2 regions of the Halopseudomonas sabulinigri genome follow, and region 1 is predicted to be linked to the other one. Evidence: predicted binding sites of a transcription regulator. Region 1 holds the regulator's gene; the other holds the start of a gene.

The links. Region 1 encodes sigma-54, which starts transcription at its own class of promoters, with help from an activator protein. Its sites were predicted from a motif close to ANTGGCATNNANNTTGCTNT; they were not measured.
Region 2: a site for sigma-54 is predicted at 4,548-4,567, ahead of nirB (nitrite reductase large subunit NirB). Genes of this name have one in related genera too.

Annotation. Positions count from the first base shown of each region.
Region 1 covers NZ_LT629763.1:3,550,566-3,565,856, forward strand. The annotation lists gene BLU26_RS16125 (phenylacyl-CoA dehydrogenase) at 1-1,094, shown strand, start outside; gene egtB (ergothioneine biosynthesis protein EgtB) at 1,169-2,380, opposite strand; gene egtD (L-histidine N(alpha)-methyltransferase) at 2,377-3,357, opposite strand; gene yjgA (ribosome biogenesis factor YjgA) at 3,475-4,005, opposite strand; gene pmbA (metalloprotease PmbA) at 4,142-5,497, shown strand; gene BLU26_RS16150 (HPr family phosphocarrier protein) at 5,689-5,964, opposite strand; gene rapZ (RNase adapter RapZ) at 5,966-6,820, opposite strand; gene ptsN (PTS IIA-like nitrogen regulatory protein PtsN) at 6,826-7,281, opposite strand; gene hpf (ribosome hibernation promoting factor) at 7,303-7,611, opposite strand; gene BLU26_RS16170 (RNA polymerase factor sigma-54) at 7,690-9,198, opposite strand; gene lptB (LPS export ABC transporter ATP-binding protein) at 9,292-10,017, opposite strand; gene lptA (lipopolysaccharide transport periplasmic protein LptA) at 10,014-10,592, opposite strand; gene lptC (LPS export ABC transporter periplasmic protein LptC) at 10,579-11,157, opposite strand; gene BLU26_RS16190 (KdsC family phosphatase) at 11,154-11,687, opposite strand; gene BLU26_RS16195 (KpsF/GutQ family sugar-phosphate isomerase) at 11,684-12,655, opposite strand; gene BLU26_RS16200 (ATP-binding cassette domain-containing protein) at 12,869-13,687, shown strand; gene mlaE (lipid asymmetry maintenance ABC transporter permease subunit MlaE) at 13,693-14,463, shown strand; gene mlaD (outer membrane lipid asymmetry maintenance protein MlaD) at 14,483-14,947, shown strand; gene BLU26_RS16215 (MlaC/ttg2D family ABC transporter substrate-binding protein) at 14,974-15,291, shown strand, end outside.
Region 2 covers NZ_LT629763.1:324,756-340,046, forward strand. The annotation lists gene pyrC (dihydroorotase) at 1-462, opposite strand, end outside; gene BLU26_RS01360 (flagellar protein MotY) at 688-1,536, shown strand; gene BLU26_RS01365 (argininosuccinate synthase) at 1,718-2,935, shown strand; gene gloA (lactoylglutathione lyase) at 3,050-3,433, shown strand; gene BLU26_RS01375 (hypothetical protein) at 3,472-4,350, shown strand; gene nirB (nitrite reductase large subunit NirB) at 4,793-7,351, shown strand; gene nirD (nitrite reductase small subunit NirD) at 7,351-7,740, shown strand; gene BLU26_RS01390 (formate/nitrite transporter family protein) at 7,834-8,643, shown strand; gene BLU26_RS01395 (bifunctional protein-serine/threonine kinase/phosphatase) at 8,705-10,435, shown strand; gene BLU26_RS01400 (deoxyguanosinetriphosphate triphosphohydrolase) at 10,451-11,779, opposite strand; gene BLU26_RS01405 (glutaredoxin family protein) at 11,935-12,189, shown strand; gene BLU26_RS01410 (YcgN family cysteine cluster protein) at 12,193-12,645, shown strand; gene BLU26_RS01415 (MlaA family lipoprotein) at 12,682-13,491, opposite strand; gene BLU26_RS01420 (hypothetical protein) at 13,484-14,794, opposite strand; gene BLU26_RS01425 (DUF2061 domain-containing protein) at 14,916-15,131, opposite strand.

The DNA.
Region 1 (15,291 bases):
ACGCCAATGGCGAGAAGGGCGAGCGTAACGGCGTAAGCTGTGGTTCGCTGGAACACAAGATGGGTATTCATGGTAACGCCACCTGCGTTATGAACTTCGACGCCGCTACCGGCTTCCTGATCGGTCCGCCGAACAAAGGCCTGAACTGCATGTTCACCTTCATGAACACCGCGCGCCTGGGTACTGCCTTGCAGGGTCTGGCCCACGCTGAAGTCGGTTTCCAAGGTGGTATTCAGTACGCCCGTGATCGTTTGCAGATGCGCGCTCTGACCGGTGCTAAGGCACCCGACAAGGCTGCTGATCCAATCATCGTGCACCCCGATGTACGTCGCATGCTGCTGACCATGAAGGCTTTCGCTGAAGGCAACCGTGCCATGGTTTACTTCACCGCCAAGCAGGTCGATATCGTCAAGAACAGCCAGGATGCCGAGCAGAAGAAGCAGGCTGACGCACTGCTGGCGCTGCTGACGCCGATTGCCAAGGCGTTCATGACCGAAGTGGGTTTTGAAGCAGCCAACCACGGCGTGCAGATCTACGGTGGTCATGGCTTTATCGCTGAGTGGGGCATGGAGCAGAACGTTCGCGACGCGCGCATCTCCATGTTGTACGAAGGCACCACCGGCATTCAGGCTCTTGACCTGCTGGGCCGTAAGGTACTGATGACGCAGGGCGAAGCGCTGAAGGGCTTCACCAAGATCGTGCACAAGTTCTGCCAGAACAACGAGGGTAACGACTCCATCTCCGAATTTGTTGCGCCGCTGGCACAGCTGAACAAGGAGTGGGGCGAGCTGACCATGAAAGTGGGTATGGCTGCCATGAAGGATCGTGAAATGGTCGGTGCTGCGTCGGTTGATTACCTGATGTACAGCGGCTATGCCTGCCTGGCGTACTTCTGGGCAGACATGGCGCGGGTAGCTGCAGCCAAACTGGCTGAAGGTACTTCCGAGGAGGCCTTCTATAAGGCCAAGCTGCAGACCGCGCGCTTCTACTTCCAGCGCATTCTGCCGCGTACCCGCACTCACGTTGAAAGCATGCTGTCCGGGGCCGACAACCTGATGGAGATGGACGCAGAGCACTTCGCACTGGGTTACTGATCCAGCGCGCAGCCTTGCTGCGAATAGAAGGGCCGCTCCGGTTATCCGGAGCGGCCTTTTTTATTGTCGAGCGCTCAGCTATCGCGCGCCAAGCGCAGCCCGCTGAACTGCCACTGCGTAGCGGCAGGAAAGAAGTTACGGTAGGTGTTTCTGCTGTGGCCCGCCGGGGTCGCGCAGGAGTTGCCGCGCAGCACCATCTGATTGATCATGAACTTGCCGTTGTACTCGCCCACCGCGCCAGCTGCTGGCTGATAACCAGGGTAGGGAAGGTACGCGCTGTTGGTCCATTGCCATACCTCGCCAAACAGCCCTGCCAGATCAGGTGCGCTCTGGGCTGCGTGTTCCCACTCGGCTTCGGTCGGCAGGCGGGCGCCCGACCAACGGGCGAAGGCATCTGCTTCATATAGGCTGACATGGCATAGCGGCGCTGCGTGATTTAGCGGTTGCAGGCCAGCCAGGGTGAAGGCTTGCCACTTTTGATCTGCGTGCTGCCAGTACAGTGGTGAGGCCACGCCCTGCTGGCTGACCCAATCCCAGCCGTCGGAGAGCCACAGCTCGGGTCGCTGGTAACCGCCGTCAGCGATGAAGGCGAGAAAGTCACCATTGCTGACGTTACGCTCGGCGAGCTGGAAGGGTTCCAGCCAGACGCGGTGACGTGGACCTTCGTTGTCGTAGCTGAAGCCGTTTTCAGTGGCGCCGATTTCGCATAGCCCGCCGGCAAAGGCGCGGTACTGACGGTGCCGTGCGGTGGCTGCGGCGGATTGTTGTTCGGGAGTGCGATCGCGCCAGGCCGGTTGCAAGGGGTTGCAGGAAAAGTGATGTTTCAGGTCGGTGAGCATTAGCTCTTGGTGCTGCTGCTCATGCTGCAGCCCCAGCGTTACCAGGTCGGCCAGAGGCGCAAGCTGTTGCGGGTTGCCCAAGAGTCGTTGCATCTGCTGGTCAACCTGCTGGCGATAGTGCAGCACCTCGTCCAGCGAGGGGCGTGACAACAGGCCTCGTTCCGCGCGCAGATGGCGCTCGCCGACACCGATGTAGTAGGAGTTGAACAGCACCTTGTAGCGCGGATCGACAGGGGCCGGCGGTGACGCTAATGCGCCAAGCACAAAGGTTTCAAAGAACCAGGTGGTATGCGCCAGGTGCCACTTCAATGGGCTGGCGTCCGCCATGGACTGTAGCTGACAATCTTCCGCGCTAAGGCCGCGTATCAGTTCGAGCGAGTACGCACGCGTTTGCGCGTAGCTGAACTCGAGGCTGCAGGCTGCGCTCTCTCTGGCTTGGTGGTTCATGCCGGTTCAGCCAGAAAAACGCCAAACCAGTCTTGCGGGTCGGTCCAGTAGTGGCTGCAGCGCAGACCGCTCGCTGCGAGCAGCGCGCGGAACTCATCCAGGCTGTATTTGTGGGAGTACTCGGTCAGTATGTGCTCATCTGTGCCGAAGTAGCGTCGGGTGTGGCGACCCAAGCTGACGCTGTGCTTTTCTTTCGCGACCAGATGCATCTCGACGCGGCGATGTGCTGCATCGAAATGCGCGAAATGGCGGAAGCGTTCCGGTTGGAAATCCGCATCCAGCTCGCGGTTGACCACGTTGAGTACGTTCAGGTTGAACGCCGCCGTGACGCCGCGCGCATCATCGTAAGCCGCCTCCAGAATGGCTTTTGGCTTGATCAGGTCTGCTCCGACCAGCAATCGACCATGCTCTCCACAGTGGGCCCTTATACGTCTCAGAAAGCGCATGGCGGCGCGGGGCTCGAAATTGCCGATGGAGGAGCCAGGGTAAAAAAACACGGGAGGGTTGCCGGGACGTTCTGCCAGCAGGTCGTGAAGATCAAGGTGCTGGGTAAAGTCGTTGACCACCCCAATGCACTCGAGCTGAGGGTGTTGCTGGGCAACGGCAATCATCGAGCTCTGCAGAAATTCACCGGCGATGTCGACCCCGATGACGCGCGCAGGCTGAAGCACGTTCAGCCATTGCAAGGTCTTGCCGCAATCACCGCACCCCAGGTCTATCCACTGCAGGTTGCGTGGCAACTGTGCGGCTATGGCATCGCGGTTTTCCGCAAATATCCGGGCTTCGGTACGGGTGGGGTAGTACTCGTCTAGCTGGCATATGTTGGTAAATAGCTCACAGCCGAGATCATCGTAGAAATATTTTGAGTCGATGCGTGCTTGTGGTTGAAGCAATCCGTGCAAGAGTTGTTGGCGCTCATCCTGAGTCGGTAGCCGCAGGGCTGTCTCGAGTCGGGGCAGTTCAAGGGCAAGGCTCACTTAGCATTATCCTCTGCAGGTTAAAGACGCGTGTCTTAAAACCTAGCAGCCCGTTTCGCATAGTGCCAACCTGAGCACGGTTTGGCGCGCTCGTCTGTGACGCAGTACCGCCCGGATTCAGAGGCCTTTGGCGCTATCGGCCAACTGACGAATAAGCTTGAACAGCTTACGCGCGGCTGAGGGTGCCTTGTTTTGTTCGGCTTCCTTATTGGCCTGGCGTACCAGTTGGCGGATGTGCTGGCGGTCGGCGGTCGGGTAGGCGAGCATGAACAACTCCAGCTCATCGGACCGGCCAGTCAGCAGGCGGTCTCGCCACCGTTCCATCTGGTGGAAATGCTGGGCATGCGCCTGGGTGCTGCTGTCGATCAGGTCGAGGTAGGTTTGAATGGCATCGGTATCCTGGTCGCGTACCAGCTTGCCAACAAAGCTCATGTGACGCTTGAGAGCACCCCGAGCGGTGTGTTTCGGAGCCTCGGCCAGGGCAAGGCGCAGCTTGTCGGTCAGCTCCAGCTTGTTCAGTTGCTCAGGCTTGAGCGCTATGAGGCGTCGGCCCATCTCCTGCAAGGCATCCATTTCCCGTTTGATCTGGCTTTTGCTCTTGCTTTCGTCAATGGGTTCGAGGGATTCGTCTTCGTGAAACTCGGTCATGGCGTGCCTGTAGAAAGTTGCTCTGGGAGAGGGCGATACCGGCCTATGATACCCGTTCTGGCTTGCCCGGGGTAATCCACTGTGGTCGGCGGCGGCGCAAGGCCGCTACAATGGAATGCATTGCCATGGAGGAACTATGACCGCACCAATTGCGACGCAATCCGAGGACCCACAAGCGCTGCGTGCCAGCCTGGAACAGCGCGTGGCCTTTATCGTTGATGAGGCCCGTCGTCAGGGCGCCACTGCCAGCGAAGTGGGCGTGAGTCAAAGTACCGGGCTGTCGGTCGGGGTGCGTAAAGGTGAGGTAGAAACGGTTGAGTTCAACCGTGACCAGGGCTTTGCCATCACGCTGTATCTGGGCCAACGCAAAGGCTCGGTGAGCACCTCGGACACCTCAGACGAAGCGATTCGCAAGGCGGTGGAAACCGCGCTGGTGATTGCCCGCCATGCTTCCGAAGACCCAAGCGCGGGCCTGGCTGACGCTGCGCTGATGGCGCAGCAAATACCGGATCTTGATTTGTTTCATCCTTGGCATATCAGTGCCGAGGCGGCCATCGACAAGGCGCTGTTGCTGGAAGCGGCTGCGCTGGAGGTGGACTCGCGTCTGAGTACTGACAGTGCTCAGGTCAGCACCCAGCAGGGCTGTCGCGTGTACGGCAACAGCCACGGCTTTATCGGCAGCTCCATGGGCACACGGCATAGCGCTGCGGCTGTGTTGATTGTCGGTACTGAACAGAGCATGCAGCGTGATTACTGGTACGCGGTGGACCGGGTTGCTGCGCGGCTGCCAAGTGAGCAGGAGATTGGACGCAAGGCGGCGGAACGTACTTTGTCGCGGTTGAACCCGAAACCGGTGAAAACGGCCAAGGTGCCGGTGCTGTTTGCGGCGGATCAGGCGGTGGGCCTGGTCGGTCACTTGCTGGGCGCCATCTCCGGCGGCGCGGTATACCGCCAGTCAACCTTCTTGCTGGATGCCCTCGGCGAGCCAGTGTTCCCGGACTGGATGACCATGCAGGAGCGGCCGTTTGAGCTGCGTGGGCTGGGCAGTGCAGCTTTTGACGGCGATGGTCTGGCGACCCGTGAACAAGCCTTTATTGATCAGGGGCGGCTGAGTAGCTGGATACTTTCGACCTATTCCGGGCGTAAGCTGGGCATGCCCAGTACGGCCAATGCCGGGGGCGTGCACAACCTGCAGGTCACCAGCAACGCCGGTGACCTGCAATCGCTGCTCAAGGAAATGGGCACCGGTCTGCTGGTCACCGAGCTGATGGGGCAGGGTGTTAATGGTGTCACCGGTGACTATTCACGCGGCGCTGGCGGTTTTTGGGTTGAAAACGGTGAGATTCAACACGCGGTCAACGAGGTGACCATCGCCGGCAACCTGCGTGACATGTACGCCAACCTGCGCTGCGTGGGTAATGATCTGGAGCGTCGCGGTAGTTATCTGACCGGTAGCTGGTTGGTCGATGGCATGACGGTAGGGGGCGCCTAGCGGCGCCAGCTGCAAGCTACAAGCAACTCACAAGTGGTTGGAATCAGGGTGTTGGTGGGTATATATCTATTCAGGCCTGGCCTGGTGTGTGGGTCGGCCTGCTGTCGGAGCCGCCTTGAGAGCACCATTTCCTGAATATCACTTGGTGGACGATACCACTGCAGCACCCTGATAGAGCTTGCAGCTTGCCCTTACTCCCCTTCCCCGAAATAGTCATTGATCAGCGCAAGCAGCTCATCCAGCGCCTGTTCGGCCTGCTCGCCTTCGCAGCTGATGCAGATCTCGCTGCCTTTGCTCGCCGCGAGCATCATCACCTGCATGATGCTCTTGCCGTCGACCTGCAGGCTCTCTTCGTCCTGTCCCACTCGCACCTGGCAGCCGTAGCGATTGGCAACGCCAACGAATTTCGCTGCGGCGCGTGCGTGCAGGCCGAGCTTGTTGATGATTTCTACGCGGGTGGTTGGCATGTCAGGGCAGGTCGCGGTGGCGAATCAACAGGTTGGGCGTGCTAGTACCTAGCTCTTTCACCAGGCGCTCAGCGAGGTAGACCGAGCGATGGTGGCCGCCGGTGCAGCCTATCGCAATGGTCATGTAGCTGCGTTCTCCAGCCGCGTAGCGCGGCAGCCACTTTTTTAGAAACTGGCGAATGTCCTGGTACATTTCTTCAACATCGGGCTGCTGATCCAGATACTCGCGCACCGGCGCGTCGCGGCCGGAAAACGCACGCAGGTCTGGGCGCCAGTAGGGGTTGGGCAGGCAGCGCACGTCGAAGATCAAATCGGCATCGGCCGGCACTCCACGCTTGAAGCCGAATGACTGGATCAGCACTGAGGGTGTGCTGCCCTGACTGCCCAGCAAGCGTTGCTTAATCTGGTCGCGCAACTGGTAAAGGTTGAGGTGGCTGGTGTCGATCTTCAGCGTTGCCAGGTCAATGATTGGCTCAAGGATGCGCAGCTCATGGGCAATGGCTTCTGCCAGGGAGCGCTCGCTGTCGGTAAGGGGGTGCTTGCGGCGGGTTTCCGAGAAGCGTTTTATCAGTACGTCGTCAGTGGCGGCGAGAAAGAGTACGTCACAGTTCACGCCGGCATCGCGAACCTGTTTGAGCAGCTCAGGGAATCGTTGCAAATCGCTGGCGAGGTTGCGGGCATCAATGCTGATGGCCACTGCAGGCAGGCTTAGCTCGGCTTGGCTGGCCTGTTTGGCCAGTTCCGGCAGCAGACCTGCCGGCAAGTTGTCGATGCAGTAGAAGCCATTGTCTTCCAGCAGGTGCAAAGCGGTGCTTTTACCTGACCCGGAACGGCCGCTGACGACAACCAGACGCATTGGCTTCAGCCCCCATCTCCGGCGGTCATGACATCGTACAGGCTCTGGGCGTCGGGCGCGGCGCGCAGTGCATCGCGCAGCTCGGCCTGATCCAGTTTGCCAGCAAGCATTTTCAGAATCTGCAGGTGCTGGTCGGTCGCCTCCTGGGGGACCAGGAGGACGAAGATCAAGTCTACGGGTTGGCCGTCCAGCGCATCGAAATCGATTTTTCCATCAAGCTGCAGCAGAGCGCCGATAGCCTGATGGCAGTCGCCCAGGCGGCAGTGAGGAATGGCGATGCCATTGCCGAAGCCGGTGGAGCCCAGTTTTTCGCGGGCAATCAGGCTTTCGTAAATGGCATCTGGGTCAAGGTTGGTGTGCTGGGCAACCAGTTTGCCGATCAGCTCCAGCACACGTTTCTTGGATCCCCCCTGAACGCCCGAGAAGGTGCGGTCAGGGGTCAAGATATGGTCTATTTGCATGGTTATGCGGTGAGATTCGCGTTAACGGTCGTTGGCGCCTTGCAGGCGATCGATGTGTTTTTCCTTGTGCTTGATCAGTTGCCTGTCAAGCTTGTCGGTGAGCTGGTCGATGGCGGCGTACATGTCGGTATGCTCGGCAAGGGCGACAACTTCGCCACCGGCGACATGCAGGGTTGCTTCAGCTTTCTGACGGAGTTTTTCGACTTCAAGGGTTACCTGGACGTTGGTGATCTTGTCAAAATGCCGCTCCAGGCGGGCCATTTTTTCAGTGACGTAATCGCGCAGTGCGTCAGTGATATCGAGTTGATGACCGCTAATGTTCAGTTGCATACGGCTTCTCCTGATTGGCTTGATGTTGCTGGGTGACTGGGCGTCACCCGGTGGTGCCACTGTATGTTCCTTGACAGCTTAAACCAGTCTCTTGCGTTCGCTCGAGGGCGCGATATTGAGCGATTCGCGGTATTTTGCGATGGTCCGGCGGGCCACTTCAATGCCTTGTTCTTCCAGTAAACCAGCGATCTTGCTGTCGCTCAATGGTTTCTTTGGGTTTTCTGCAGCAACCAGTTTTTTAATCAGCGCGCGAATGGCGGTAGAGGAGAATTCGCCGCCTTCGCTGGTGCCGACATGGCTGGAGAAAAAGTACTTGAGTTCGAAGATGCCGCGCGGCGTGTGCATGAACTTCTGCGTGGTTACCCGCGAGATGGTCGACTCGTGCATGCCAACGGCTTCAGCGATGTCGTGCAATACCAGCGGCTTCATGGCTTCTTCACCCTGTTCCAGAAAGCCGCGCTGATGCTCGACAATCTGGGTGGCGACTTTCATCAGGGTTTCGTTGCGGCTTTGCAGGCTCTTGATGAACCAGCGCGCTTCCTGCAAGTGATTGCGCAGGTAGGTGTTGTCTTCACTGGAGTCGGCGCGGCGGACCATGGAAGCATACTGGCCGTTGACGCGCACCTTGGGTACGGACTCCTGGTTCAGCTCAACCAGCCAGCGGTTGTTGTCCTTGCGCACAATAACGTCGGGGATCACGTACTCCGGCTCGCCGGAGGCAATTTCACCGCCGGGCCTGGGGTTCAGTGTTTGAATCAGCGCCACGGCGTCGCGCAGCTGGTCTTCCTTCAATTTGCTGCGGCGCATCAGTTGGCTGAAGTCGCGGCTGCCAAGCAGTTCCAGGTGGTCACGGATAACCCGCGTGGCCTGCTCGAGCATGGGGGTATCTGCCGGCAACTGGCGAATCTGCAGCAGCAGGCACTCGCGCAGGTCACGTGCGCCAATGCCAACCGGTTCGAACTGCTGAATACGGTGTAGCACCATCTCGATCTCGTCCATCTCGACCTCCATTTCGGGAGGCAGTGAAGCGAGAATGTCGTCCAGGGATTCTTCCAGGTAGCCGTCGGCGTTGATGCCATCAATCAGCGCGATGGCAATTTCATAGTCGGTTTCCGACATCGGGATAAGGTTGAGCTGCCACTCCAGATGGCTCTGCAGCGTCTCACCGGTGCCGGTGCGCGAGGTGTAGTCCCAATCCTCTTCATCCTGGCTGGGCAGGGAGCTGGCTGAGGTCTGGTAGACGTCCTCCCATTGGGTATCGACCGGCAGCTCGTTGGGAATCTGTTCGTTCCAGTTACCGTCCTGTTCGGGCTGGCTGTGCTGGTCGATGGCATCCAGCGAGACGGGTTCGGGCACGCTGACCGAGGTATCGTCCCCGGTGTTGTCGCTGTCGTTGGCATCATTGCTGCCGGCGCTGTAATCGTCGTCGCCGTCGTCGGCCATCTCCAGCATGGGATTGGCCTCCAGTGCTTCCTGCACCTCCTGCTGGAGGTCGAGGCTGGATAGCTGTAGCAGTCGGATGGCTTGCTGCAGCTGCGGAGTCATCGTCAGCTGCTGCCCCATCTTGAGGACGAGCGAGGGTTTCATTGTGTGGCGAATTACCTTGTGCGCTTGATCAAACTGTTAGCGAGGCCGCTCGGGCTCATGTTGTTTTGTAGCATGCCTGAAACCTTTGCCGTTTTATAGCCGGAAGGCGTGGCCCAGGTAGACGTCCTTGACCGTCTGATCGGCCAATACCGTATCGGCGTCACCTTCGGCGATTATGTGGCCTTCGTTGACGATATAGGCCTTGTCGCAGATATCCAGCGTTTCTCGCACGTTGTGGTCGGTGATAAGCACGCCAATGCCCTTGTCTTTCAGGTGCTGGATGATCTGTTTGATGTCGCTGACCGAAATGGGGTCAACGCCGGCAAAGGGCTCGTCGAGCAGAATGAAGCTCGGGTCGGTTGCCAATGCGCGGGCAATCTCAGCGCGGCGCCGCTCGCCACCGGACAGGCTCATGCCCAGATTGTCACGCAGGTGCTGGATGTGAAACTCGCGTAGCAGTGATTCCAGCTTGCCCTTGCGGCCCTCGGCGTTGAGGTCCTTGCGGGTTTCCAGAATGGCCATGATGTTGTCGGCAACCGTGAGTTTGCGGAAGATCGAAGCTTCCTGTGGCAGGTAGCCGATACCTTCGCGCGCGCGGCCGTGCATCGGCAGTGCGGTGATGTCGCGATCATCGATCTGCACCGCGCCCTGGTCAGATTTGACCAGCCCGACAATCATGTAGAAACAGGTGGTCTTGCCGGCCCCGTTGGGGCCCAGCAGGCCGACCACTTCGCCGCTGTCGATCGCGACAGAGACATCTTTCACGACCTGGCGAGCCTTGTAGGCCTTGGCCAGATTACGGGCCTGTAATGTGCTCATGGTGCGGCGGGCTCGCTGGCGTCTTCGGCGGGTGCGGCGCTTTCGGCGCCGCGACTGCGGGGCTGGATAGTGATCTCGATGCGGCCATTGCCGTTGCTCTCGGCGCCGCTGGCGCCACTGCTGCTGTTGCGCCCAGCATCAACCACCTGGGCGGGAATGTCGTAGCTGACGTAGTCACCCTGAAAGGTATTGCCGGACTGTTCGAGGAAGGCCTTGTCGATCAACACGACGCGCTCATCGGCGGCGTGGTATTCGATGGTCTGGGCGCGCGCCTTGACCGGCGCCTTGTTGGCCTCCGGCGTCTGCTGATAGGTAGCCGGGCCGCCCTGGGTCACCAGCTTGTTCAGCTCGCCATTGGCATCAGTGGTCAGGGTAACGCGGCTACCGGTCAGGCGCATGCTGCCCTGGGTGATGATGACGTTGCCGGTGTAAACCGCAGTGTTGCGCTTGTCGTCCAGCGTGGCAGCATTGGCTTGAATGCGAATGGGCTGGGCGCTGTCGCTTGGCAGGGCGAATGCGGACGCGGCTGGATAGAGCAGCAGCGACATGACAAAGAGGGATTTAGCGCACCTCATGTTGGCCTCGTACGGTGGACAGCAGCTGCAGGCGGCCGTCATTGAGAAATAACTGCATGCCCGTGGCGGTGGTTACGCTACGCGCAGCTTCGATTTTAACCTCTTGATCTGTTTCGGCATAATCGCGCGCCGGAAACAGCGTCAGGGCAGAAGAGGTCAGGCGGCGGGTCGGTTGATTGGCGATCTCCTGTTGCAGCAGTACATTGCTGCTCAGGTCAACGCGATCCCCCTTTTCAGTTACCAGACCTTCGTCGGCTTCAAGCAGCCAGGGTGCAGGCTCTTCGCCTCGATAAAACAATAACTTGGGCTGCTCCAGGTGCGTACTGCCATCCTCGACCTGGTGGATGGCGTGGGTGGTGGTCAGCTCGTATGTGGTTTTGCCCTGTTCGTTCAACGCCTGGATACGGGCATTGTCGATATAGAAGTCAGGCCGCGCTGCTGCCTGGCTGCTGGTCGGCGCGAAGCTGGCCGGGCGGATGTTCCAGTAGCCCATGCTCAGCGCCAACACGACACCCAGCAGTACCAGCAGGCCGGTTAGCAGGTAGCGCGGTACGCTCAGTTTCACAGGTAGGCAGCCTGCGCGGCTTCGAGTGTGCCTTGCGCTTGCATGATCAGCTCACAGAACTCGCGCGCCGCCCCCGCGCCGCCGTTAGCCAGCGTCACGCCGTGTGCATGCTTGCGCACAAAGCCATCGGCGCTGGCCACGGCGATGCCCAGGCCAACCCGGCGAATTACGGGTAAATCGGGCAGGTCATCGCCGAGAAAGGCGATTTCATCCAGTTCGACCGGCACCCGTTCGCGCAGCTCGCCGAGTGCAGTGAGCTTATCTTCGCGGCCTTGGATAAGGTGCTGGATGCCCAGTGCCGCGGCGCGGCGCTCGACCAGCGGCGACTTGCGGCCGCTGATGATCGCGGTTTCAACGCCGGAGGCGATGAGCATCTTGATGCCATGCCCGTCGAGGGTGTTGAACGACTTGAATTCGGTGCCATCGGGCATGAAGAACAGACGGCCATCGGTGAGTACGCCATCGACGTCAAAGATAGCCAAGCGGATGGCGCGAGCGCGCTCGGTCAGTTGTTTCGGGGTCTGGTTCATACTACTCCTGCGCGCAGCAAATCGTGCATGTTCAGCGCGCCGACGGGCAGGCCTTCGGCGTCGACGACAAAGAGGCCGTTGATTTTCGCATCTTCCATGATCTTCAGCACTTCGGCGGCGAGCATACCACTGCGTGCGGTCTTGCAGTGGGCCGTCATCACATCGGCAATCCTCATCGCATTAAAGTCGATGCTTTGATCCAGCGTGCGGCGCAGATCGCCGTCGGTAAAAATACCCACCAGTTGCTGTTGTTCATCGATCACGCCGGTCAGCCCCAGCCCCTTGCGGGTCATTTCCAGCAGCGCGTCGCGCAGCGAGGTTTGCTGGTCGACCAGGGGCATGGTGTCGCCGCTGTGCATGATGTCGTCTACCAGTAACAGCAGGCGGCGGCCGAGGCTGCCGCCGGGGTGCGAGAAGGCGAAATCTTCAGCGCTGAAGCCGCGTGCTTCGAGCAGTGCGATGGCCAGCGCATCGCCCATCACCAGGGCAGTTGTGGTACTGGAGGTAGGCGCCAGATTCAGTGGGCAGGCCTCTTGTTCTACTGCTGTGTCGAGGTTGGCGACGGCGGCCAGCGCCATGGTTGAGGCGGGGTTGCCGGTGATGGTGATCAGTGGCACGCCCATGCGCTTGATCAGCGGCAGCAGGGTGACGACCTCGGCCGTGTTGCCCGAGTTGGATAGCGCGATAACCACATCGCTCGGCGTAATCATGCCCATATCGCCATGGCTGGCTTCACCCGGGTGGACGAAAAACGCCGGAGTGCCAGTGCTGGCCAGGGTAGCGGCCAGTTTGCGGCCAATGTGGCCGGATTTGCCCATGCCGGTAACGACGATACGGCCGGTGCAGGCGAGAAGCGTGTCGCAGGCAGTCTCAAAATGCTTGTCCAGACGCTGTAGCAAAGAGTCTACGGCGTCGCGCTCCAGGCCGATGGTGCGGCGCGCGGAGGCTATGTAATCAAAGTTGGGCATGGTGCTTCATCTGTGATCGCTGAGCGGTGAAGTATAGCGGGTTGTGCTGCGTAACTCACCAGTGCGCACGATTTCCGGGCGAGAGTGTCCAGCGCCATACCCAATAATGGGTAACGGTGTGTTTCCCGCCTTGGGCTGCACTGGTGTAACTGATATATTACGCGGCTTAACTTGCCCGAGGTGTGGGCGCGATCGGGAAGAGCACATCCAGATATGACCGATTCTTCGGATTACATTGTTGATCTGCAGCAGATTACCTTTCGACGGGGCTCGCGGCTGATCTTCGATGGCGTGGATATTCGCATTCCACGCGGCAAGGTGACTGGCATCATGGGGCCGTCGGGCTGCGGTAAAACCACGCTGCTGCGCCTGATTGGCGCGCAGCTGCGGCCGGACAGCGGCGCGATCTGGGTCAATGGTCAGAATATTCCAGAATTGGGTCGTGAGCAGTTGTTCGCCGCGCGCCAGCACATGGGTATGTTGTTTCAGAGTGGTGCCTTGTTTACCGATCTCAACGTCTTTGAGAACGTCGCCTTTCCATTGCGCGTGCATACCGAACTGCCGGAAGACATGATTCGCGACCTGGTGCTGCTGAAATTGCAGGCTGTTGGTTTGCGTGGTGCGCGCGAATTGATGCCCGATGAGCTGTCCGGTGGCATGAAGCGGCGGGTGGCCTTGGCGCGGGCGATCGCGTTGGACCCTGAGCTGATGATGTACGACGAGCCCTTCGTCGGCCAGGACCCGATTTCCATGGGCGTGCTGGTGCGTTTGATCCGCCTGCTCAACGATGCGCTGGGGCTGACCAGTATCGTTGTTTCGCACGACCTGGCGGAGACCGCGAGCATTGCTGACTATTTATATGTAGTAGGTGACGGTCAGGTGCTGGGGCAGGGTACGCCGGACGAGCTGATGAATTCGGATAATCCGCGCATTCGCCAGTTCATGCAGGGTGAGCCGGACGGTCCCGTGCCGTTCCACTTTCAGGCGCCTGAATACCTGTCCGACCTATTACAGCAGGAGCACAAGCGGTGAGTGTGATGTCACGGGTTGGCCTGCTTGGCCGCGCCGGTCTGGATACCCTGTCGGCACTGGGTCGCTCCGGTCTGTTTCTATTTAATGCGCTGCTCGGCCGTGCGCGTTTTGGTAACGGTTTTACGCTGCTGCTGCAGCAATTGTATTCGGTGGGTGTGCTGTCCCTGGCCATCATCATCGTGTCCGGGCTGTTCATCGGTATGGTGCTGGCGCTGCAGGGTTACAACATCCTGGTCGGTTACGGCTCCGAGCAAGCGGTAGGCCAGATGGTCGCGCTGACGCTGCTGCGGGAGCTGGGGCCGGTGGTGACGGCCCTGTTATTTGCTGGCCGTGCCGGCTCTGCGCTGACTGCCGAGATCGGTCTGATGAAGGCTACCGAGCAATTGTCCAGCATGGAGATGATTGGTGTTGATCCGCTGAAGTACGTGATTGCACCGCGGCTGTGGGCTGGCTTTATCTCCATGCCGCTGCTGGCCATGATCTTCTGCGTGGTCGGTATCTGGGGCGGCTCGCTGGTCGCGGTGGACTGGCTCGGCGTCTACTCCGGCTCCTACTGGGCGAATATGCAAAATTCCGTTGAGTTCGTCGATGACGTGCTCAACGGCATGGTCAAGGCGGTGGCTTTTGCCTTCGTAGTTACCTGGATTGCGGTATTTCAGGGTTATGACTGCGAGCCGACGTCGGAAGGCATCAGCCGCTCCACCACGCGCACTGTTGTCTATGCCTCTCTGGCGGTGCTCGGGCTGGACTTTATTCTCACTGCTTTGATGTTCTGATTAGCCAAGGAAACAACCAATGCGTACCCGTAATCTGGAATTGATCGTCGGTGTCTTTATCTTGGCGGGGCTGCTGGCCTTGGCCGTGCTGGCGGTTCGGGTAAGTGGGCTCACGCCCAGCAGCGCCGGCGACACCTATAGTGTGCATGCCTATTTCGACAACGTGGCGGGGCTCACGCCCAAGGCCAAGGTCACCATGTCTGGAGTGACCATCGGTCAGGTCACTGCTATCGAGTTCGACAAGACGCGTTATAGCGCCCGTGTCGATATGTCGATCAACAGCAAGATCAATACGCTGCCGGCCGATAGCACGGCATCGATTCTGACCGCCGGGCTGCTCGGCGAGAAATACGTCGGTATCTCTGTGGGTGGCGATGACGAGGTGCTGGCGGAAGGATCGGAAATTTATGACACCCAGTCAGCTCTGGTGCTAGAGGAACTGATAGGGCGCTTTCTGCTCAATACCGTGAGCAAAGAAGATTGATCTGCGCAGCCAATAGGAGAGTCACCATGCGTGCAGTAACCCAGTTTTTGCTGGCCCTGATCATCAGTGTGCCAGCCATGGTGCAGGCCGCCGAGGCCACACCTCAGCAGGTGGTAGACGATACCTCGCGCAAGGTCATGCAGGTGCTCGACGCCAACCGTGAAACCTACCGCAACGATCCAGAGGCCTTTTTGCAAGGGCTTAATGAAGTGCTCGACCCAGTTGTCGACTTTGAAGGCATTGCCAGCAGCGTAATGACCGTTCGCTATAGCCGTAGCGCGTCAGATGAGCAGGTGCAGCGCTTCATTGATACCTTCAAGCGCAGCATGGTGCAGTTCTATGGT
Region 2 (15,291 bases), 800 kb from region 1:
AAAGGCCTTTTCGCGGTCGAAAATATCGACCTCGGCGTGGGTTACTTCACCGTGTACCAGCAGCGGCATGCCGACCTCGGCCATGGCTTCCAGCGCGGGGTAGATATTCTCCAGCGCGGTCACGCCGGACTGCGAGTTGGTGGTTGCACCTGCGGGGTAAAGTTTGGCGGCAATCGCCTGACCGCTGAGCTTGGCTTCGCGGACAATCTCGGGGCTGGTCTGATCGGTGAGATAGAGCACCATCAACGGCTCAAACTGTGAGCCGGCAGGGCGGGCGGCGAGGATGCGCGCCTTGTAACCTGCCGCTTCCTGTGCGTCGCGCACTGGCGGAACCAGATTCGGCATGATGATGGCGCGACCAAAGGTGCGCGCAGCATCGGCAACGGTGTGGCCCAAAACCTCCCCATCGCGAAGGTGAATATGCCAGTCGTCTGGCCGGGTGAGCGTGAGGCGATCAGTCATGCAGGGAGCTTCCAGAGCGGGATAATGCCGCAATGCTACCGTAAACGCCGGGTGTTTCACACAGCCTCAGGGTGCGCAATCTACTGTCGTCGGGCGGTCGGCTGCCGGAATTTGCGGATTTATCCGTCCTGCATGGTAAAGAATTGCCGCGCGCCGCCGATGAGACTGGCAAGAGAGATTAGCGACGCCGACCGCGACCCGGCGTCAGATGAGGTGAACAGCGTGATGACGCGATCCTGTCCGGCCCTGTTGCTGGTGCTGGCGCTACCAACCCAGGCACTGACCTTCCAGACCCGTATGGAAGACGTGCAGTGGCAGGTGGCGGGCGATGAATTTGCCTGCCGTTTGACCCAGTCGGTAGCAGGTTATGGCGAGGCCAGCTTTGTACGCCATGCGGGCGAGCCGGCAGCCTTCGAGCTGAAGGCCTGGGATAATCCCATGAGTCCGGGCTCGGCGCAGGTTTATAACGAAGCGCCGCCCTGGCGCCCGGGCACCGCAGCCGTGCCGCTGGGGCAAGTGGCGGTAACCGGCGGTGCGGGCGTCATGCAGGTGCCTTATCAGCAGGCAGGGCGCATGCTTGCGGGTTTGGCCTCCGGGTTGCAACCGACCATTCAGCGCAGCGGATACGCGGGAAGCGCACCGGTACGGGTGGTGGTTTCCAGTGTTGGTTATCAACAGGCCTGGCTGGATTTTCAGAAGTGCATCAGCGGGCTGTTGCCAGTCAGTTACGCGCAAATCTCCGAGAGCCTGATCAGCTTTGCATCCGGTGGCGACAAGCTCAACCCGCAGGCCAAAGCCATGCTGGATGCGGCGGTGATGTATATAAAGGCGGATGAAGACATAACCGAGATTCTGCTCGACGGCCATTCCGACAATCAGGGCAATCGCCTGGATAACCGCGAACTGTCGCGTCAACGTGTACTGGCCGTAAAGGATTACCTGGTCGAGCAGGGCGTGAATGAGGATCTGTTTGCCATGCGCTTTCATGGCGACCGCTATCCGGTGGCGAGCAATCGCACCGAGCAGGGGCGCGCCGCCAATCGACGGGTGATGCTGCGTCTGGAGAAGGATTGAGCCGGCTTTCCCGGATATCGCCGGGTTGTTCTGTTCCCGGCCTGCGATCGGCAGATTCCTGCCGCTGAGGCTATAAACTAGCGCCCACTCCTCTGTGATTCCTTGTGCCTAGGCGCTAGAATAGCTGCCTTTCGTCCGCTCCTGCGTGAGTGGCGGTACAGTCTTGTTAAGGGAGCTCCTCATGGCAGAAGTCAATAAAGTCGTCCTCGCCTATTCTGGCGGCCTGGATACCTCGGTCATCCTCAAGTGGTTGCAGGAAACCTACAACTGCGAAGTGGTGACCTTCACCGCTGATCTGGGCCAGGGCGAAGAAGTAGAACCGGCGCGTGCCAAGGCTCAGGCCATGGGCGTGAAGGAAATCTACATTGACGATCTGCGTGAAGAGTTTGTACGTGACTTCGTGTTCCCGATGTTCCGCGCCAATACCGTCTACGAAGGTGAGTACCTGCTGGGCACCTCCATTGCCCGTCCGCTGATTGCCAAACGGCTGATCGAGATCGCCAACGAAACCGGCGCCGATGCCATTTCCCACGGTGCGACCGGCAAGGGTAATGACCAGGTACGTTTCGAGCTGGGCGCCTACGCGCTCAAGCCTGGCGTTAAAGTGATTGCCCCCTGGCGCGAATGGGATCTGCTGTCGCGTGAGAAGCTGATGGACTACGCCGCCAAGCACGAGATCCCGATTGAGCGTCACGGCAAGAAGAAGTCGCCTTACTCGATGGACGCCAACCTGCTGCACATCTCCTATGAAGGTGGCGTGCTGGAAGACACCTGGGCCGAGCACGAAGAAGACATGTGGCGCTGGTCGGTCTCGCCGGAGAACGCCCCGGATCAGGCAACGTACATCGAGCTCAGCTACCAGAACGGCGACATCGTTGCCATCGACGGTAAAGAGATGAGCCCGGCCACCGTGCTGGCTTATCTGAACAAGGTGGGTGGCGACAACGGCATCGGCCGTCTCGACATCGTCGAAAACCGCTTTGTCGGCATGAAGTCGCGCGGCTGCTATGAAACCCCCGGCGGCACAATCATGCTCAAGGGCCACCGCGCCATCGAGTCCATTACTCTGGACCGTGAAGTCGCCCACCTGAAAGACAGCCTGATGCCCAAGTATGCCGAACTGATCTACAACGGCTTCTGGTGGAGCCCGGAGCGCGTCATGCTGCAACAGATGATTGATGCCTCTCAGGCCCAGGTAAACGGTGTTGTGCGCCTGAAACTCTACAAGGGCAACGTGGTCGTGGTCGGCCGCAAGTCGGATGACTCGCTGTTTGATGCCAACATCGCCACCTTTGAAGATGATGCCGGTGCCTACGACCAGGCCGATGCAGCCGGTTTCATCAAGCTGAACGCCCTGCGCATGCGCATTGCTGCCAACAAGGGCCGCAAGCTGCTCTAAGCTGCTGCTGGTACCAGCAAAACGCCCGGCTTGCCGGGCGTTTTGCTGTCAGGCTGGCAGAACTTTCAGGAAGCTTGTAGCTTTACTCTTATCCTTCAAGCAAAGGCTGCGATCATGCGAATTCTTCACACCATGCTGCGGGTCGGTAATCTGGAAAAGTCCATCGCCTTCTATACCGAGGTGCTGGGGATGACTCTGCTGCGCCGCAAGGACTATCCGGAAGGGCGCTTTACCCTGGCCTTTGTCGGCTACGGTAATGAGGCCGAGCATACCGCGCTAGAACTCACCCATAACTGGGACACCAGCGAGTATGATCTGGGTAGCGGCTACGGACATATCGCCATTGAAGTGCTGGATGTGTACAAGGCCTGTGAGCAGATAACGTCGGCGGGCGGCAATGTGGTGCGCGCGCCGGGGCCGATGAAACATGGACATAGCGTGCTGGCCTTCGTTGAAGATCCGGATGGCTACCGCATCGAACTGCTGTGCAAAAAATGACGTAAAACGGCCCGCAGGGCATTCAGGGAAGTACGGGCATGATATGGATGCTGTTCATCGCCATAGTGGTACTTTCGGCTTTCGGGCTTTACCGCCTGCGCCGAGTGCGTCAGCGCGCAAGACATGAACAGCGCTTGCAGGCCATAGTGCAGATAGGCCTGTTGCGCCAGTTGCTGGAGCAGGTGCAGCGTCATCGCGGCCTGTCGTTTGGCGCCATGTCGGGCGAGCACACCCTGGAAGCACGTCGTTGGTCGGTGCATCAACAACTGTTGCAGTTGCTCAAGGTGATTGCCGAGCATGAAGCCACCTTGTACTGGTATGACAGCTGGCACCAGACGCGTGATCTCTGGCAGCAGATAGAGGCCGGGTTCGAGCATGAAAGTGCCGAGCACCTGCTGACGCTGCACAACAGCATGACCGCCAGCCTGCTGGACACCATAGAAGCGCTGGCCCATCGTTTTGATCTGGTGTGCCTCGGGCGGCTCGCGCCTCAGGCCGAAGGGCTGTGGCTGGAACTACTGCAGAACATCGAGCTGATAGGGCAGAGCCGTGCAGTGGGTACTGGCATCGCTGCCAACCGCCAGAATCTGCCGGTATGGCGCGAATTGCTGCAATCGTTGAGCGATCAGATCAACGACCAAGCCTACGCGGTGCTTGCGCGCCTGATCTCCGATCCTGATTTGCGGGTGCTGGTCAGCCAGCCGGTGCGTGATGCAGAGGACGCGCTGGACGTGCTGCTGGAGAATATCCGCGCGTTGCTGGAACGCCAGCGTGAGCCGCGCGTGCATTCGGTAGAGTTCTTCCAGTTGGCGACCCGCGCGATCAGTGCGCAGTTGCTGCTGGTAGACCTTCTGCTGGAACGTCTGGCGTTGGCCAACGGCGCAGCCAGGTCGACATCGTCCCCGACTGAAGGCTAACGGGGCTGCACCAAAACAGTGTTTTTTAGTGGTTTCGCACTCTTCTGGTTCATTTGTGCGTGCGATATCCGGTGGCTGTTGCGCGTGATAAAGAGTGTCAGTCAATTCTATTTTTGTTCTTGTAATGCATTGTAATATTTGATTTTTGTCGCCTTGTTCTGGCGTTCTGCTGCACACCTTTCCCTGCTTTTTTTCTTGCTGGCACGGCTATTGCTTTTGTCTGTTCAGCGGCTATTTGTTTTCAGCCAATACTTCCCGTGGTCATCGTCGACCAGAGGCTCAGGCCGGGAAGCGGGTGCACCGAGCAACGACGCTCAGGCTAGCGCCCATCACAATTTATGAGTACCAGGCAACGGCGCCTGGAGTCCCTTGGGGACTCCAGGCGTTTTTTTTTGTTTTTTTGCCGGCCCGTGCCGGCTACGGCTTCGACTGAGGAAAGGCGATGAACTCGAATGTGACCCCGATCAAGAACGAAACACTGGTCATCATCGGTAACGGGATGGTCGGCCATCATTGCGTCGAGCAACTGACCGAGCAAGGCGCGCTTGCCCATTATCAAGTGCACGTGTTTGGTGAGGAGCGTCAGCGGGCATACGATCGAGTGCACCTGTCGGAATACTTCGGCGGCCGCGATGCCGAGTCCCTGGCCATGTGCGAAGCCGATTTCTACGATCAACACGGGGTGCACCTGCACCTTGGTGTTGCGGTGCTGGAAATCGACCGCGAGCGCAAGGAGGTGGTCACCAGTGAGGGCCGTCAGCCCTACGACCGCCTGGTACTGGCGACCGGCTCCTACCCGTTTGTGCCGCCGATTGCCGGGGCCGAAGGTAACTCGCGACTGGTGTATCGCACGCTCGACGATCTGGATGACATTCGTGCCGCGGCCAAGGGCGGGCGCCGGGGTGTGGTGGTTGGTGGTGGGCTTTTGGGTCTGGAAGCGGCCAACGCGCTCAAGTCGTTGGGCCTGGAAGCCCATGTTGTCGAGTTCGCACCACGGCTGATGCCAGTGCAGCTGGACCCGGACGGCGGCGCGGCGCTGAAAGCACGTATTGAAGAGCTGGGCGTGCGCGTGCACCTGAACCGCGCCACCAGCGAGATCGTCGCCGGCGATGACTATGCCTACCGCATGAACTTCAGCGACGGCGAGTCGCTGGAAACCGATCTGATTGTATTTTCTGCCGGTATTCGCCCACAAGACGCCTTGGGGCGTAATGCCGGCCTGGCGATTGCAGACCGTGGCGGGGTGGTGATCGACAGCGATTACCGCACCAGCGATCCAGACATCTTTGCTATCGGCGAGTGCGCCTCATGGAATGGCAGCATCTTTGGTCTGGTTGCCCCGGGCTATACCATGGCGCGTAACCTGGCAGCGCTGCTGGTAGGCAAGCCGCATGAGAGCTTTATCGGCGCCGACATGTCGACCAAGCTGAAGCTCCTGGGTGTGGATGTGGGCTCCATTGGTGATGCCCACGCTGCGACTCCCGGTGCCAAAAGCTACCGCTTTAATGATGAAGTCAACGCCAGCTACCGCCGTTTGGTCGTCTCGCCGGATGGCAGTCAGGTGATTGGCGCCGTGCTGGTGGGCGATAACAGCTACTACGACACCCTGCTGCAATACGCACAGAATGGCATCAAGCTGCCTGCTGATCCAGCCAGCCTGATTCTGCCCGCCGGGGAGGGTGCGCCTGCGCTGGGCGCCGACGCGCTGCCCGACACCGCGACCATCTGCTCTTGCCACAACGTCAGCAAGGGCGCGGTGTGCTGCCAGGTGGATGCCGGTTGTACCGATCTGAGCGATCTGAAAGCTGCGACCAAGGCCGGCACCGGTTGCGGCGGCTGCAGTGCGCTGCTCAAGCAGGTGTTCGAGCACGAGCTGAGCGCGCGCGGCGTCGAGGTCGACAAGAGCCTGTGCGAACACTTCGCGCACACTCGCCAGGAGTTGTACGGCATTGTCCGCGTCGAGGGCATCGAGAGCTTTGAAGAGCTGCTGGCCAAGCACGGCCGTGGCCATACCGGCTGTGACATCTGCAAGCCGGCGGTGGGGTCGATTTTGGCCTCTTGCTGGAACCAGCCAATCACCGATCCAGGGCTGATTCCGCTGCAGGATACCAACGACACCTTCATGGCCAACATGCAGAAGAACGGTACCTACTCGATCGTGCCGCGTATCGCCGGCGGCGAGATCACACCCGAGAAGCTGATTGTGCTCGGCCAGGTCGCCCAAAAGTACGATCTGTACACCAAGATCACCGGCGGTCAGCGTATCGACCTGTTTGGCGCCGAGCTGCACCAGCTGCCCGATATCTGGGGCGAGTTGATTGCTGCGGGCTTTGAGACTGGCCACGCCTACGGCAAGTCGTTGCGCACCGTTAAGTCCTGTGTTGGCAGCACCTGGTGCCGGTACGGCGTGCAGGACAGCGTTGGCATGGCGCTGACACTGGAGAATCGCTACAAGGGCCTGCGCTCGCCACACAAAATCAAGTTCGCCGTCTCCGGCTGTACCCGTGAATGCGCCGAGGCGCAGAGCAAGGACGTGGGCGTGATTGCCACGGAAAAGGGCTGGAATCTCTACGTTGCAGGCAACGGCGGTATGCGCCCACGCCATGCCGAGCTATTTGCGACTGACCTGGATGATGAAACCCTGATTCGCTATATCGACCGCTTTCTGATGTTTTATGTGCGCACCGCCGACCGGCTGCAGCGCACCTCGGTCTGGCGCGAAAGCCTGGAAGGCGGCCTGGATTACCTCAAGCAAGTCATCATTGAAGACAACCTGAGCCTGGGCGCCGAGCTGGAGTCGCAGATGCAGCTGGTGGTGGATCGCTACGAGTGCGAGTGGGCCAATGCCATCGGTGATCCGGAAAAGCTCAAGCGCTTCCGCACCTTCGTTAACGCCAGCGGTGGCGACCCCGATATTCAATTCGTTACCGAGCGTGACCAACGTCGCCCGATACAGGCGCATGAACTGAACCTGATTCCCGTAGCTGAGGAGGTAGTCTGATGAGCCTGTCCAATACCCAAAATGCGACGTCCGGCACGGCGGCAAATCTGGCCTGGCGCGCGCTGTGCTCCCGGCAGGATCTGGTAGCCAACTCGGGCGTGGTTGCCCTGTTGGACGATGCCCAGGTGGCGCTTTTCCACCTGCCCGACAACAGTGACGGCGAGCAGGTGTTTGCGATTGAAAATCGCGACCCGCAATCCGGCGCCAACGTCATCGGACGCGGCATTATCGGCCATCTCAAGGGCGACCTGGTGATTGCGTCGCCCTTGTACAAACAGCATTTCCGCCTGGCCGATGGCAGCTGTGTCGAGTACCCCGAGCAGCGCTTGCGAGTCTGGCCGGTGCGCCTGAACGGCGATCAGGTTGAAGTCGCGCTGCAGGCTGAATAACTGGATTGAATAATCAGGCAGTACTGGCGGGCCGCCGTCTGCCACGCACAGCGGCGGCCACCTTTAACGAATGCATCGAGAGAGAATCACACCATGTCCTATCTAGTCCCTTCAGAGTTTGTTACCAAGATGGTCGACGCCGGCGAGTCGAAGGTGTTCATGTCGACCCGCGACACCCTGATCCGCGCATTCATGGCGGGCGCCATTCTCGCCCTGGCTGCGGTCTTTGCCATCGCCATCACGGTACAGACCGGCAACCCGTTGGTCGGCGCTATCCTGTTTCCAGTCGGCTTCGTCATGCTCTATCTGATGGGTTTTGACCTGCTCACCGGGGTTTTCATGCTGGTGCCACTCGCGCTGCTCGACAAGCGTCCCGGCGTGACCATGGGCGGTTTGCTGCGCAACTGGGGGCTGGTCTTCGTCGGCAATTTTGCCGGCGCGCTGACCGTTGCCTTCATGATGGCTTTTGTTTACACCTATGGCTTTTCGGCCGAGCCCGGTGCTATTGGCGAGAAGATCTCGCACATTGGTGAGGCGCGGACCCTGGGTTACGCGGAATACGGCGCGGCGGGCTGGGCGACCATTTTCCTGCGCGGCATGCTGTGCAACTGGATGGTCTCGATGGGGGTGGTAGGGGCGATGATTTCCACCTCGGTCAGCGGCAAGGTGATCGCCATGTGGATGCCGATCATGCTGTTCTTCTACATGGGCTTCGAGCATTCGGTGGTCAATATGTTCCTGTTCCCTTCCGGAATCATCATGGGCGGCGACTTCTCGGTCATGGATTACATGATCTGGAACGAGATTCCAACAGCGCTGGGTAATCTGGTTGGTGGCCTGGCCTTCACCGGCCTGACGCTGTACACCACCCACGTACGCACGGCACCCAAGCGCGCGCTCTGAGCCGCGCTGTCCCGGTAATCACCCCGGTCCGCAAGGGCCGGGGTTTTTGGGTTGATATGGCATGTCGAAGCAACTGGTAGTGCAGGTTGGGCAGTATTCGGACAAAGGCCGCAAGGCGATCAATCAGGATTTTCATGGCGCCTGGCTGCCCCCCGAGCCGCAGCTCAGTGCCAAGGGCGTAGCGGTGGCATTGGCCGACGGCATCAGTAGCAGCAGTGTCAGCCAGATTGCCAGCGAGTCGGCCGTGTCAGGCTTTCTGGCCGATTATTACTGTACCTCGGAGGCCTGGACGGTAAAAAAATCGGCTCAGCGCGTGCTCATCGCCACCAATTCCTGGCTGCACGCCCAGACCCGCCAAAGCCAATACCGCTACGACCGTGATCGCGGTTACGTCTGCACCTTCAGCGCCCTGATCATCAAGGCGGCAACGGCTTACCTCTTTCACATTGGCGATGCGCGCATCTACCGCGTGGCCGGGCAGCAACTGGAGCAGTTGACCCAGGATCACCGCTTGTGGGTATCCCAGGAGCAAAGTCATCTGGCCCGCGCCCTGGGCGTAAACCAGCAGTTGGAGATCGACTATCAGGCGTTGCCGTTGGAGCAGGGCGACACCTTTGTACTGGCCACCGACGGTATTTACGAGTTTGCCAGCCCCGCGTTTATCAGCCAGACCATTGCAGCGCAGCAATTTGATCTGGATAACGCCGCGCGCCTCATCGCCGCTGAGGCCCTGGCTCAGGGCAGTGACGACAACCTCACGGTGCAGATAGTGCGGATAGCACAATTGCCCAGCCCCGATGCTGCCGGCAACCGGCTAACCAATCAGGCCGGCGCAGCGCTGCCGTTACCGCCGGTCCTGGAGCCGCGCATGCTATTTGACGGTTATCGCATCATGCGCGAGGTGCACAGCAGCAGCCGCAGTCACGTTTACCTTGCCGTGGACGAGCAGACCGGCGAGCGGGTGATTCTGAAAACACCGTCCATTGATCTGGGCAATGATCCGGCCTATCTCGAGCGTTTTCTGATGGAGGAGTGGATTGCGCGGCGGTTGAACAGCCCGCATGTGCTCAGGCCCTGCGCTACAGAGCGTCGCCGAGAGTATCTGTATATCGCGACCGAGTACATCGAAGGGCAGACCCTGCGGCAATGGATGATCGATAACCCCAAACCGACGCTGGAGCAGGTACGCGGCATTGTCGAGCAGATTGCCAAGGGGCTGCAGGCCTTTCATCGTCTGGAGATGCTGCATCAGGATCTGCGCCCCGACAACATCATGATTGACAGCACCGGCACGGTGAAGATCATTGATTTTGGCTCTACCCGCGTGGCGGGGTTGATGGAGATGGGGGCGCCCCAGCTGCAGGAGCAGATGCTGGGCACCGTGCAGTATTCGGCACCGGAGTATTTTCTGGGCGAGGGCGGCACATCGCGCTCGGATCAATTCTCGTTGGCGACCATTACCTATCAGATGCTGAGCGGAAAGCTGCCCTACGGCACCCAGGCGGCGAAGGCGCGAACTCGCGCGGCGCAGAACAAACTGGTTTATCAGTCTGTCCTGCACGAAGAGCGGGATATTCCAGCCTGGATCGACGATGTGCTCAAGCGGGCGCTGCAGCCCAATCCGCTCAAGCGTTACGAGGCGCTGTCGGAGTTTGTGTTTGATTTACGCCAACCCAGTGCGGCATTTCTCAGCCGCACCCGGCCGCCGCTGCTGGAGCGAAACCCCTTGCTGTTCTGGAAGAGCCTGAGTTTTGTACTGGTGATGATCATTGCCGCGCTGCTGGCCTGGTAAGCGCGCGGCAATCGCTCAGTTTGGGCCTATACCGCGAATACGGGTGGCCAGATCGGCCGCGTAGAGGTCGGTCATCCCAGCGATGAAATCCACCACCCTCAGGTAGCTGCGGTAAGGATCCCAATCGGGCTGCGGGATGGTGTGGCCGAGCAGGTCGAGAATGCGCTGGTGCTTGAAGCTCAGGTTCTGCCCGGCATGCAGTTCGGTAACCGCGCCACAAAAAGCATCCAGCAGGGTTTCCAGTGTGCTGTAGGCGCCGATCTCGACCACTGTCTTGCGCTTGTCCTGAAAGATGCGCTTGCGCGCCATCTGTTTGGCGTCCAGCACACAGCGCCGCGCGGCGCCGTGCATGTGCTCAACCAGATCGCCCTGCAGTTCGCCGGCCAACAGCGCAGGCTGCTGCTCGATAAAGGCTTCGGCAGCGGCGTTGACCAGATGCTCGATAGCCTTGCCGCGCAAAATCGCCAGGCGGCGCCGTTGTGAGTCTTGCGGACCGAGTTGGCGGTAGGTTTGTGGCAGGTCGTCACCGACCAGATCAAGCAACACCTGTTCGACTTCGGCGTAGGCCAGCAAATCCATTTCCAGCCCGTCTTCCAGGTCAATCAGGCCATAGCAGATGTCGTCAGCCGCTTCGACCAGATACACCAGCGGGTGGCGGCTCCAGCTTTGCTCGCCCTGCGCCGGCAAGCCCAGCTTGTCGGCGATTTGCTGCAGCAGCGGATATTCGGCCTGGTAGCAGCCGAATTTGTGTTTTTTGTAGCCCTGACTGTCGGCGTGCCGCGCGGTCCAGGGATATTTGAGATAGGCGCCGAGGGTCGCGTAGGTCAGGCGCATACCACCTTCGGCCTGGTGGTATTCAATTTGCGTCAACACGCGAAAGCCCTGCGCGTTGCCCTCAAAATGTAGAAAGTCCTGCCGCTGGGCCTCGCTCAGATTATCCAGCAGGCCACCGGCGGCGGCCTGACGAAACCAGTGACGGATGGCGTCTTCACCCGAGTGACCGTAGGGCGGGTTGCCGATGTCGTGGGCCAGGCAGGCGGCCTGCACGATAACGCCCAGGTCGGCGGGCTCGCACCAGTCCGGCAGCTCACTACGTAGCATCGAGCCTACGCGCATGCCGAGTGAGCGGCCGACGCAGCCGACTTCCAGACTGTGGGTCAGGCGAGTATGAATGTGATCGTTGCTGGACACCGGGTGCACCTGGGTTTTCTTGCCCAGCCGGCGGAAGGCGCCGGAAAAGATGACGCGATCGTGATCCTTGTGGAAGGGGGTGCGCCCCAACTCGTCGGCGCTGGCCAATGGTTTGCCAAGGCGTTCGCGGCACAGCAGTGTTTCCCAATCCATAGTTGTCTCCGTAATAGTGCCACGAGTATGTGGGATGCAGCAGTCGCTGCCAAGGCTGAAGGCAGCGTGGTTTCGCGCCGGAAGGTGGTCGGCAGAGATGCAGCAAAGGGGTAGAATGGCCGCCCCTAAGCTATCTGCGAGCAGTTCGAATCGGCATGACTCTTCTTACTCTTTACGGTACCAGCGCCTGTCACCTGTGTGAGGCGGCCTTGGCCGAGCTGGCGCCGCTGCAGGCCGGCGGCGTGCAGGTACGCGAGCAGGACATTACCGAAGCGGATGAGCTGATGCAGCGTTACCAGCTGCGTATTCCGGTGCTGCGCCGCGAGGATACCGGCGCCGAGCTGGACTATCCCTTTGACCTCAACCGTCTGCTCGACTGGTTGCAGGATGTACTGGCAGAGGAGGGCTGAGCCATGGCGATGCGCGTAGTGCCGTTTTGGCAGCGCAAGACGCTGACCGAAATGGATCAGCAGGAATGGGAGTCGCTGTGCGACGGTTGCGGACTGTGTTGTCTGCAGAAGCTGGAGGATGAAGACGAGCCGCAGGTGTTCTACTACACGCGGATCGCGTGCAAGCTGCTGGATCACAAGAGCTGCCAATGCAGTGATTATCCAAACCGGCAGGACAAGGTGCCCGATTGCATCCAGCTCACACCGGGCGCCGCCGCCGACTTTGCCTGGCTGCCACCAACCTGCGGCTACCGCCTGGTTGCCGAAGGCACCGACCTGCCGCCATGGCACCACCTAGTGTGCGGCGATCGCAATGCGGTGCACAAGGCGGGCATCTCACTGTCGGGTCAAATGCTGGCCGAGGGCAGCGTGGATGATGATGACTGGGAAGATCACATCATCTTTCGGGTGGGGTAACGCTCACGGGCGGCAATAACGCCGCCGCCCGCGCCGTCAGTTCGCTACCTGAAACTCACGTAATTTGGTGTACAGGTAGCGCACTTGGTCGTACTCGAAGGGGCTGTCGAGCGCACCATAACGGAATGCCGTCTGGTAACGCAGGTCGATAGCCCACAGCCCCCAGGTATAGGGCTGCTCGTTCATGTAGTCGCGGTGCTCCATGAAATTGACCTTATCGTCAATCACCCAGTCCATCGCGTAGCCAGTACCGTCGCGTAGGCTGGAAGGGCCAAGGAAGGGGATCACCAGATAGGGCCCGGGCGGTACACCGTAGTGGCCTAGTGTCTGACCAAAGTCCTCCGGTTGCGCTTCCAGCCCCATGGCGCTGGCAACGTCGAACAGGCCGCCGATACCCAGGATGCTGTTGAACAGCAACCGCGCGGTGGTGCTGGCGCTACGTTCCAGCTTGAGCTGCAGCAGGCTGTTGGCCAGGTAAGGTATCTCGCGCAAATTGTTGGTGACATTGGAGACACCGGTGCGCACGAAGCTTGGCGTGGCCCAGACATACCCGCGCACCACGGGCAGGTAGACGTAACGATCAAACTCGGCGTTGAAACGGTAGGTCAGGCGGTTCATGCCTTCCAGCGGATCCTGTACGTTCAGCGCGCGCAGGCTGGAGCGTTCAAACTGATAGCGATTGTCGCGCTCGTCGATCTCCAGCTCGCTCAGGGCGTCGGTATAGGCGGGGAAGGTCAGTTGCTCGCCGTCACTGGTGGTGATGGAGATGTTCTGGCTGTCGTCCGCCGCATACAGTGGGCTGCAACACAGGCTGGCCGTCAGGCCGAGCAGGCCTAGCTTATTCATGGTTGCCTCCTTGCAGGAATGTCATGTAACGCTCGGTAACCGGCTGATAATCGAGATTGCCGCCGTGGCCGCCGTGCGGGTAAAGATAGGCGTTCTCGCCAAAGGTATCAGCCAGAAACTCGTAGTCCTTGCGGGTCAGGATCAGGTCGTCGGCGTTGCTCACAGCTGCGATGTGCGGATTATCCTGCAGAAACTCGTGCAGGCTGCGCAGACTGGTTTCATAGGCCATGTCGTCGATGCTGCGACCGGCGTTCTTGGCCTCCCAAGCTGGCCAGAGCTGGCTGTTGACGTAACAGGTGAAGTCGCAGAACAGCGCCCGGCGCAGGTAAGGGGTAAGCGAGGTGCTCACCTTCAGCTCCTTGCCTACGGGGGCGAAGCGGCCACCGTCGTTGATCAGATCACTCATGAAATTGAGGTCGGCGGCGGAGAAGCGGAAGACAGCGCCTATCAGCATGGCCAGTTCGGCGTCGGTCAGTGCTTCCGGCGAATTCTGTATTTCATAGAACAGGCTGGCCTGAATGTCGTTGTTGCCGCGCTCGGCGAAGTGACGCGAGAGTTTCTGGAAGATGTGTTCATAGAAACTCTCGGTGTCGCTTACCCCATCGATACGCGTATACGACAGCTCGTCCAGGCGGCCAACGGAGGCGTAGAGGTCGACTGGCGGATTGAGCAGCAGAACCTTGTCGAAGTTGAACTGGCCAAGGTGTGAATCCAGCTCGGCGACAAAGGCGGCGTGCAACGCGCCAAGGCTGAAGCCGGCAAGGCGGTACTCCGTCACCTCGAAGCCTTTCTTGTCCTGGGCTTCCTGCAAGGCCAGGGTCATTGCGGTGTGCAGGTCACGGGCGTCATCAGCACCGACACCGGGCATACCGCTGTTGGAGGCGGCGGCAATAAAGTCGTGATTGGACGGTGAGGAGAGCACGATCACGTGCATGCCTGCTTGCCAGAATAGGCGCTTGAGGTAATCCATGCGGCTACTGTCGTAGCCCGAGCCGGTACCGGCAATCAGAAAGATCAGCGGGGCGGGCTCATCCTGCCAGGCGACGCGAAAGTGCAGATCGCGATAGCGCGACAAGGCGGGCGGGAGCTTACGATCCGGCAGCACGCGGACCGACAGGTCATCCTGCTGTACGTCTATTTCGTCAGGTACCGGGGCCTTGAGCTTGTCTGGCGTACCGGCGACCGTGGCCATGAACGGATTGGTCTCCGGGTAGGCGAAAGGTTCAGCCGAGGCGCCAAAGGCAAAGCTGAACAGAAGTCCTGCGCAGAACTGGAGTGTGCGGTGCGGCGTAATTCGGGTCATAGACGTTTCCCTGTGGCTACACCATCTATACCCCTGAAATGCCAATAAAGTTCCGCAAACTGCTGTCAAAATACCGTCAAATCGCCATGACGTTGCACGGGGGAGGCGCCTTCCCGGGTTTTCACGCTTGCATGATCGGAGAATTCGGCCTCAGCTGCAGCTGTTTACGCCGCTCAACACGCTGCCACACCTTCTCGTGGAAGTAGAAAGCAATGGTGTTGACGGCCGGCTCAACCAAAGCGACGGCGCCGCCGATGAGTACGCTACCGGTCATCAGGTATACCACGCCAAAGGCGATGGAGAAGTGCATGCAGGCAAAAGTGATGGTTTTCAACATGGGAGACCTCGGTGCTCAACTGTCTAATGAGAATCATTAGTATTGGTTTGGAGGTTACTCGCCTGAATTGATAGTGCAAAGCGAAAATCAATAATGGCGCTGATAGGGGCGTTCAATGGCAGGCCCTACGCCGGGTTCTGCTGTTGCGGCAAAACCCGGC